3 regions of the Butyrivibrio sp. WCD2001 genome follow, and region 1 is predicted to be linked to each of the others. Evidence: predicted binding sites of a transcription regulator. Region 1 holds the regulator's gene; each other region holds the start of a gene.
What was found. The regulator Rex, encoded in region 1, represses fermentation and respiration genes when NADH is low (regulators of the CRP and FNR family bind a similar motif). The targets are predictions, from matches to a motif close to ATTGTTAANTANTTAACAAT.
Positions count from the first base shown of each region.

Region 2: a site for Rex is predicted at 1,981-2,000, ahead of gap (type I glyceraldehyde-3-phosphate dehydrogenase). Genes of this name have one in related genera too.
Region 3: a site for Rex is predicted at 1,626-1,645, ahead of pckA (phosphoenolpyruvate carboxykinase (ATP)). Genes of this name have one in related genera too.

Region 1 covers NZ_AUJZ01000001.1:464,965-468,249, reverse strand. Annotated here, with positions in the region: gene G630_RS0102055 (ABC-F family ATP-binding cassette domain-containing protein) at 1-512, shown strand, start outside; gene G630_RS0102050 (hypothetical protein) at 582-917, opposite strand; gene G630_RS0102045 (redox-sensing transcriptional repressor Rex) at 1,220-1,870, shown strand; gene G630_RS20320 (hypothetical protein) at 1,903-2,586, shown strand; gene G630_RS0102035 (bifunctional ADP-dependent NAD(P)H-hydrate dehydratase/NAD(P)H-hydrate epimerase) at 2,564-3,285, shown strand, end outside.
Region 2 covers NZ_AUJZ01000004.1:143,699-146,983, reverse strand. Annotated here, with positions in the region: gene G630_RS0103770 (methyl-accepting chemotaxis protein) at 1-4, shown strand, start outside; gene G630_RS0103765 (histidinol-phosphatase HisJ family protein) at 83-913, opposite strand; gene G630_RS0103760 (cache domain-containing protein) at 937-1,779, opposite strand; gene gap (type I glyceraldehyde-3-phosphate dehydrogenase) at 2,061-3,086, shown strand; gene G630_RS0103750 (phosphoglycerate kinase) at 3,156-3,285, shown strand, end outside.
Region 3 covers NZ_AUJZ01000013.1:103,328-106,612, forward strand. Annotated here, with positions in the region: gene G630_RS0112185 (guanylate kinase) at 1-20, opposite strand, end outside; gene G630_RS0112190 (aminotransferase class I/II-fold pyridoxal phosphate-dependent enzyme) at 59-1,504, opposite strand; gene pckA (phosphoenolpyruvate carboxykinase (ATP)) at 1,749-3,285, shown strand, end outside.

The DNA.
Region 1 (3,285 bases):
TATATGTCAGCCATGACAGATATTTTATAAACAAAACAGCGACCAGAATACTTGATCTTACTCACGGATCACTGGTTAATTATATTGGTAACTACGATTACTATATGGAGCATTGTGAGGAACAGACAGCTCGTGCTATTGCTGAAAAAGGAGATAATTCCTCTTTTGGCAGAGGAATCGAGATGGATTCCGCAGATGCTGTTTCAGGTTCGGGGTTTGGCAAGCTTGCTTCAAAAGGCAGTACTTCCGATGCTGATTCCGGTTCAGGTGCAGCAGACTGGAAAGCACAAAAAGAAGAAGCAGCCAGAAAGCGTAAGCAGGAAGCTGCTCTGAAAAAATGTGAAGATGAGATAGCTAAGTTGGAAGAGAGGAATGAGAAAATAAATGAAGAACTCTCAGATCCTGATGTAGCGACCGATCTTGCTAAGGTTAGAAAGCTATCCGATGAACTTTCATCAAATGAAGAACGCCTTTCGGAACTCTATGATGAATGGGAAAACTTATCTGAGTAATCAAAAAAGAAGCTCTTTCAAGGACTAACTTGGAAGAGCTTCTTTTTTTTCTTTTCTCATTTAAAACCCTTATGCAAAAGCATCAAAGGAACTACCGGGTTGACTGTAGGAATAACCTGACATATCACGTCCGTAACCTACCGTTGTGTTACCGAATTTTGAAGCAATCTGATTATATTGCTGGCTTACTTTCAGAGCTTCATCCTTGCCATCGGTACTGGCAACTTCACCGACTTTTACTTCCTGAGCATTAGGATAAACGACAGGAGCAACAGTGGCGATATCACCAACAGCCTTATGCTTGTCATACACATCCGATACAGGAGCCTGATTGGATACTGTATAATTCATAGGCCTTGCCTGGTACATATTGTAAGCACCTAATCCATCAATTGACATTCCCATATTTTTATCTCCAACTTCTAAAAAACTACATAGGAAGATATGGTTATTATAATTTCCAATTCGAAACAATTCATAAACTGGGTATTAAAGAAAAGATAAAAATGCATATTTCTGAAAACTAATTTCATCAGATATTATCTACGTTGAAACATTTTTTCAAATTTGTATTAATGACAAATAAAATTATTGTAAAGTCAATTTATAAGATTGACGAAAATTTAACAGATAGTATAATTAAAATTAGCCGAATTTTACAGAGTAATAAATAACATAATTTTTTCGGTGTCAGTCATGGAGGATGTATGGCGAGAAAAGAAATATCTCAGGCTGTTATCAGCCGATTGCCCCGCTATTTCAGATACTTAGGTGAACTGAAAAGTCAGGGAATAGATAGAGTTTCATCTCAGGAACTCAGCGATATTATGAAGGTTACTGCTTCACAGATCAGGCAGGATTTTAATAATTTCGGAGGCTTCGGACAACAAGGCTACGGCTATAATGTTGAGTACTTATATGAGGAAATAGGTAAGATACTCGGCCTTGACAGGGAGCATACACTTATCATTATTGGGGCAGGTCATCTTGGACAGGCTCTTTCCGGTTATAACAATTTCTTCAACAGAGGATTTATATTTAAAGGAGCTTTTGATTTAAATCCTAAGCTTCATGGTAAGAAAATACGTGATATTGAGATCAGACCTGTCGAAGAGATTGAACAGTTTGTAAAAGAAAATAAGATAGAGATTGCGGTCCTTGCAATACCTAAGGATCAGGCTGTTCCTATGGCGGATAAACTTGTAAAATGCGGCATAAAGGCTATATGGAATTTCGCACATGTTGATCTTGATCTTCCTGAGAATGTTCAGGTCGAAAATGTTCATCTGTCAGATTCGCTTATGAAACTTTCATATAGCATTGATAGATATGAAAATAATCACAACTCCAGGAAATAACAAGTGATTTAAACCGCTTGGAGGATGCCAATATGGCTAATAATGACTATTCTGATGCTCTTGTCGGAAAGGATATTCCGATTCTTTCCAAGGATGAAAAATGGCAACAGCTTTTCCTTCTTAGTCCCAAAACTCCCAAGATAAAGGAGCTTGAGGCTGAGCTTAATAAGCTTGTGAACATACAGGAAAAGACAAGGGAAAAAATTAAGGACATAAAGAGGCTTAAGAAAAAGCTTCTCGGTGAGATTGTTGTCCTAAGAGATGATGCGGGAAAGAATCCAAAGAAGCGGAAGAAGATTGAGGCCGAAATTGATGATCATACACGCCTTATCAAGGAGTGCAATGATAAGATAGAGGAGTGCGAGGACGATATGCTCGGACTTCCCAGAGAGATTTATCAGATCGATTATCAGCTCATGATCGAGACGATGAATATCTTTTATAAAAGAATGCATGATAATACCCTCGAAATCGATGCTGTTGATGAGTGGATATCAAAAGTAAGGGTACAGCTGAAAAAGAATATTATCCGAATGCAGGAAAAAGAGCTCGAAAACTTTAATGTATATTCCTATATGCACAACATTTTCGGACCTGAAGTTATTGATCTCTTTGATCTAAAGTACGATCCTGAAAAACGACACCCTGTAATCAGACCCGGAATGACTGAACGCGATGGGATAATAGTAGAAGATGAAAAATTTACCGATAATTGATAAAAATTCAAATTATGTTGTAAGCGCTGCCGAGATGAAGCGATGTGATGCGGCTACAATCTCCGAGTTCGGAGTGCCGCAGGATGTTCTTATGGAAAGGGCGGCGCTTTCTATATGCAAATATGTAAAAAAAGCTCTTCCGGAGGGCGGTAAGGTTCTGATTCTTGCGGGAAGTGGGAATAACGGCGGTGATGGAATTGCAGCGGCCAGACTTCTTTTTCAGGATAAAATACCTGTCACGCTTGTTCTTGTTAATCACAGTCTAAGTGATAAGGCTTCAAATACAAAAAGGACTTCCGCATGTAGCTCACAGCTGAAAATAGCATTGTCCTATGGCCTTAATGTCGTGGATTTTGATCAGTCCAAACTTGGCTCTCAAATAAAAAAATGTGACGTAATAATTGATGCCATGCTGGGGATAGGCTGCTCAAGGGACCTTACGGGGGATTATTCAGCCGCGGTATGGGAAATCAATTATTCAAGAGAAGATTATGATGGGAAATTCCCACATGTTATAGCAGCTGACATACCAACAGGTATTAATTCGGATACGGGGCAGGTACATGGCTATGCAATAAGGGCAGATGAGACAGTGACCTTTGGCTTTTTGAAAATGGGGCTTGTTTTTTATCCTGGAGCTGCTCATGCAGGTGAGATACATATAGTGAATGTGGGTATCACTGAGGATGGCTTTTTGAA
Region 2 (3,285 bases), on a different contig from region 1:
GTAAGCACCCAGCGAGGTTATTTCGAGCTGCTGGTGCGCACTTAGTTCTGGCGAGCAAAGCGAGAGCAGAACTTCCTTATGATCAAAGCTTAATAAACGTGCCCTTACGTTTGGCGAACAGTGTGTAATACCTGAAGCCGCAGGCTTTGGCGATTTCTACAGCGGTTTCGAAGCCAAGACCGACATTCTCGGGCTTGTGCGCATCGGAACCAAAGGTTATGATCTCGCCGCCCAGCTCTTTGTAGCGGGCGAGCACTTCGCGTGAGGGATTGGGATCTCCCAAAGTGGGCTCTGTATAAAGGGACTTGGTGTTTACATCAAGTCCTTTTCCTTTTGCAATAAGAGTCTTCAGGATCTCATCGATGACATCTGAATAATCCTTGTAGGTGTAGTTCTTATTCAGATTAGGAGCGTAGCGCACAAGGTAGTCCAGATGGCCGAGGACATCAAAATCGTCGAATAAGTTTATGTTCTCGAGAGTTGATTCGAAAAACTCGGTAAAGGCTTCCTTTTCAGTGCGTCCCTCATAGAAAGAAGCAAAGTAGGGATCTTTTCCGTGGCATACGTGATTGGAACCTATGATAAAGTCGAAGGGATATTTCTTTGCATACTCGAGATTTGCGTCCACAACCTGCGGCTGCATTCCAAGCTCGATTCCAAAATAAATATCAATGGTATCGGCATAATTATCTTTAATAGAAGAGTACTCTTTATAATAGGCATCCGTATCGACTACGAACTGATCCGTTATTCCGTCCGGAACATCGGGATAGTCCATGTCCATGTGCTCTGTGATACAAATTGCGGGTAGCTGCTTTTTGATAGCCTGCTCTATGACAGCTTCCATGGGAGAGTCGCAATCTCCCGAGTGGTGTGTGTGCATATGAAAATCTGCCGGTAATTGTTTTGACATGTTTTTTCTCCGTTATGAATTCATTATTTTTCTTCTTCTTTTACCACGCAAATGGTCCAGTCCGAAGCTTCGTTTCTTAAATGATAGAGATTATACCAGGTGCCCTGTCCATTATTGGCTCTGTAAAGACCTTCCCCTGTTTCCTGAGTCATGAAGAGCTCGTGGCTCAAATCTTCGACTGAGTCACCGTTTGCTGCAAATTGGGAATGAGCTGCAAGCATTCCCGAGCTGTCCACAAGAAATGCGTGATCATTCTGGTCTGCCAGGATTTTATGAAAATTGAAAAGATCATAGTTTCTCTGAACGATACCCAGGATATTACCGCTTTCGGATTTGACCGGAACGGCAAAGGTTACTAATAGAGCACCTGTTGATTTTGAAACAATGACATCAGATATGGCATTTTCTCCGCTTATGGCTTTTGCGAAATAATCTCTTTCAGAGACATCCTTAAGGTCGCCTTCTGTACTAAGGAGCTGCATGCCGTCAGTGCCGGTAAGAATGATTTTTGAATCCTCGGAAAGAGAAGATTCAACACTCTGCAGATAAGATAATTCACTGTCTGCAAGTTCTGCATTGGCAGTATCTTCCATATAAGAAATTGTGGAAGGCGATAATGCAACAGCCTCAAGGGATCCCAGATTCTCGTCTATAACCCTTTGCCACTCGCCTTCAATATTATGTGCTTCCCATTTCATGGAATCGTGAGTACTGCTGAGTACCTTGTCCGAGGTTTTCATGTGATTAACCGAAAGAAATGCGATAAGCGGAATCAGGAATGCCAGAAGTAAACCAACTATTATTACTACAATAATAATTGTTTTCATACTAATTCCTGAAAAATTGTTGTTTTCTGTGTCTCCCATAATGATCTCCTTGTAAATCATAAATCTTTTTGTTCAAAAACATCCTATATTCTAGAGTATAGAAAGAATTTTATCAATTAAGAGTTCAGATAAAACGATTATGCGTACATTTTTGATTCTATATAAGGAAATTTTTGATAATTCTGTGTTTTTGCCCAAAGATTACTTGAAAAATTGAGAGAAGTTAGATAAAATAAATTTGCTGTCAAATTTTTGACAATCACGTTGTAAAGAATTAGTAGCAGCAAATAAATTTTAATATCATTTTAGGAGGACTTAAAATGGCAGTAAAGGTAGCAATCAATGGTTTTGGCCGTATCGGTCGTCTTGCATTCAGACAGATGTTTGAGCACGAGGGAACAGAGATCGTAGCAATCAACGATCTTACAGCACCCAAGATGCTTGCACACCTTCTTAAGTATGACTCTTCACAGGGTAAGTACAAGTATGCTGATAAGGTATCTTTCGATGACGATTCCATCACAGTAAACGGAAAGAAGATCACAATTTACAAGGAAGCTGACGCTAATAACCTTCCTTGGGGTAAGATCGGTGTAGACGTTGTTCTTGAGTGTACAGGTTTCTACACATCTAAGGACAAGGCTCAGGCACACATCAACGCTGGTGCAAAGAAGGTTGTTATTTCTGCTCCTGCAGGAAATGATCTTCCTACAATCGTATATAACGTTAACCACGAGACACTTACAGCAGATGACAACATCATCTCTGCAGCTTCTTGTACAACAAACTGCCTTGCACCTATGGCTAAGGCTCTTAACGACTATGCACCTATCCAGTCCGGTATCATGGCAACAATCCATGCTTACACAGGTGATCAGATGATCCTTGACGGACCTCAGAGAAAGGGTGACCTTAGAAGAGCTCGTGCAGGCGCTGTTAACATCGTTCCTAACAGCACAGGTGCTGCAAAGGCTATCGGCCTTGTTATTCCTGAACTCAACGGCAAGCTCATCGGCGCTGCTCAGAGAGTACCGGTTCCGACAGGTTCCACAACACTTCTTTTCGCTGTAGTTAAGAGCAGCACAGAAGTTACTAAGGAGAGCATCAACGAGGCTATGAAGAAGGCTTCTGATCCTGAGACATTCGGTTACAACGAGGATGAGATCGTATCTTCTGATATCGTTGGAATGACATATGGTTCACTCTTCGATGCAACTCAGACAATGGTTACAAAGATTGGTGACGACCTCTATGAAGTTCAGGTTGTTTCATGGTATGACAACGAGAACTCTTACACATCTCAGATGGTTCGTACAATCAAGTACTTTGAAAAATTTGTTAAGTAATCACTGATTAAGAAAAGGTCCGGTCCGTAAGGACCGGGCCTTAAATTTTATAACAAGGAGGCTATTATAATGGCACTTAATAAGAAATCTGTTGATGATTTCAGCGCAAAGGGCAGAAGAGTACTTGTTCGTTGTGACTTCAACGTACCGCTCAAGAATGGTGAAATCACAGACGAGACACGTATCAATGCTGCACTTC
Region 3 (3,285 bases), on a different contig from region 1:
ATCAAATAAATCTTGCCCATTTTATGTCTTTTCCCAATTTTATTTTTCAGAAAAAATGTCACATCGGCGCCACAACCTTTACGGTCCTTTCTCCCTTTGCTGAGATCTTCACACCCTGAACATTTCTTCCGTCATTAATATATTCTCCGATTTTCCGAACGAGCGCTTTATCAATGGCTTCTCCCGGTATCACCAGGGGTATTCCAGGAGGATATAGATTGATGAAGTCTCCCGCAATCCTTCCGGCCGCCCTTGTTAAATCAACTTCCTCCATATCGCCATCCCACGCCTTATAGAAAGGAATTACTGTTTTCGGAAGTTCTGTCGACCCGCTACTCTGTTCAATATTTTCCTTTTTGTCTTTTTTGTTCCGAGCACTCCCTAAACAATTACTTTTTTCATTCTCTATCCTGGTGTCCAGTTCTTTTACCGCTTCTATAAGCCTTGAAATTCCATCTTCGGTATCATATCCCGTTATTATAGCTAGTGCATAAGTATCACCGGCCATCTCCGGCTGCAATTTATATTCTAATCGAAGTATATCATATATCCATTGTCCCGTAATAGCGCAGTCAGCAGAGCATATGAGTACCTTCCCTGGATCCTGTCGTTTTGAAAAATGAGGAATCCTTATCCATGTCAGATCTGCTGTTTCCTCCTCAATCCTTTTTCTGAAATATATCAGCCTTTCAAGCACTTCCTTACCATTGTCATTAATGTCATTTATACAGGAATCTATCGATGCCATCAGCACATATGAAGGACTGCTCGTCTGATATATTCTTAAAAATCTTCTAAGTTTTTCACGGTCTACTCTGTCACCCTTCACATGAATAAGTGCTGTCTGAGTCATTGCCGCCAATGTCTTGTGAAGGCTATGTATCACTATATCCGCGCCTTCGGTCACGGAGCTTTCTGGCAGCTTTTTATAAAGTCCGAAATGCGCCCCATGAGCTTCATCAACCACCAGGATTGCCCCATTTTTATGTGTAATCTGTGCTATTTTCTTTACATCAGACACCATGCCTTCATAGGTTGGCGAAGTTATAAAAACAGCCTTTATTCCAGGGTTTTTATCAAAAGCATCTTCGATATCCTTCGGGTTAACCAGACCTTCCGGATCCGGTAGGATATATGTGACATCCAGTTCACGAAGGTAGACTGCATGATAAAAGGATTTATGGGCATTCCTTCCTGCTATGATTTTCTCACCCCTGCCTGCAACCGCAGAAATCGCCGCCAATACTCCGCTTGAACTTCCGTTTACAAGAAAATGCGTTTCATCTGCTCCGTATAGAGCGTTAGCACGCTCCTCCGCCCTTAGAATAATTCCGTCTGCATCATGGAGATTGTCGTAGTCATCAATCTCGGTAATATCAATATCCATATATCTTGCCATCTCGCCTGCGCCCGGGTTTCTTTTATGTCCCGGCATGTGAAATGGGTACAAATCACTGTTTTTTAAATTTTCAAGGCAATCTCTTAGACTCTCTTCTTTTTTCATATACACTTCCATCTTCTGTTTAGAAATTCAATGTCTTTGAGAGGTATTTCTCTTACAAATATGATACTTTATCTGTTTTATGTATTCAAACCCGCCTTTTTCTTAGATAATTTCTGAACGTTTTGTTAAATTTATAGCAATTTTATATTATTTTTACCTAAATGTATTGTATAATAAGTTTTGGAGCGTTTATCTGTTCTTTACAAACAGATATCACAATAGAAAAAGAAAAGGAGTTAAAGAAATGGCAGAAATCAATTTAACAAAGTATGGCATTACAGGCACAACTGAGATCGTGCACAACCCTTCTTACGAAACACTTTACGAAGAAGAGAAGAAGGCCGGTCTTGAGGGATTCGAAGTAGGTCAGGATACTGAACTCGGTGCTGTTAATGTTATGACAGGTATCTACACAGGACGTTCTCCTAAAGATAAGTACATCGTTATGGATTCCAACTCAAAGGATACCGTTTGGTGGACATCTGACGAGTATAAGAACGACAACCATCCCATGAGCGAAGAAGTATGGGCTACAGTTAAGGATATCGCTAAGAAAGAGCTTTGCGACAAGAGACTTTTCGTTGTTGATGCATTCTGCGGTGCTAACAAGGATTCCCGTATGGCAGTTCGTTTCATCGTTGAGGTTGCTTGGCAGGCTCACTTCATTAAGAATATGTTCATCGTTCCTACAGATGAAGAGCTTGCTTCTTTCGAGCCTGATTTCGTTGTTTACAACGCATCAAAAGCTAAGGTTGACAACTACAAAGAACTCGGCCTTAACTCCGAGACTTGCGTAGCATTCAATATCACAAGCCGTGAGCAGGTTATCATCAACACATGGTACGGCGGAGAAATGAAGAAGGGTATGTTCTCAATGATGAACTACTACCTTCCTCTTAAGGGCATTGCTTCCATGCACTGCTCAGCTAATACTGATATGGAAGGTAAGAACACTGCTATCTTCTTCGGTCTTTCAGGAACAGGTAAGACAACTCTTTCAACAGATCCTAAGAGACTTCTTATCGGTGATGATGAGCACGGCTGGGACGACAACGGAGTATTCAACTTCGAGGGCGGCTGCTATGCTAAGGTTATCGGTCTTGATAAGGACGCTGAGCCCGACATCTACAACGCAATCAAGAGAGATGCTCTTCTTGAGAACGTAACAGTTGATGCAAATGGTAAGATCGACTTTGATGATAAGAGCGTTACAGAGAACACTCGTGTATCTTATCCTATCAGCCACATCAGCAACATCGCTTCAAAAGTTAACAAGATTTCTGCTGGTCCTGATGCTCAGAACGTTATCTTCCTTTCAGCTGATGCATTTGGAGTACTTCCTCCTGTATCAATCCTTACACCTGAGCAGACTCAGTACTACTTCCTGTCAGGCTTCACAGCTAAGCTTGCTGGTACAGAGCGTGGCATCACAGAGCCCACTCCTACATTCTCAGCTTGCTTCGGTCAGGCATTCCTTGAGCTTCATCCTACAAAGTATGGTGAAGAGCTCGTTAAAAAGATGCAGAAGTCTGGTGCTAAGGCCTACCTTGTTAACACAGGTTGGAACGGCACAGGCAAGCGTATCTCCATTAAGGATACTCGTGGAATCATCGATGCAATCCTTAACGGCGATGTAAACAAGGCTGAGACAAAGAAGATCCCGATCTTCGATTTCGAAGTTCCTACATCACTTCCGGGTGTTGATCCTGCAATTCTTGATCCTCGTGATACATATGCAGATGCTTCTGAATGGGAAGCAAAGGCAAAGGATCTTGCAGAGA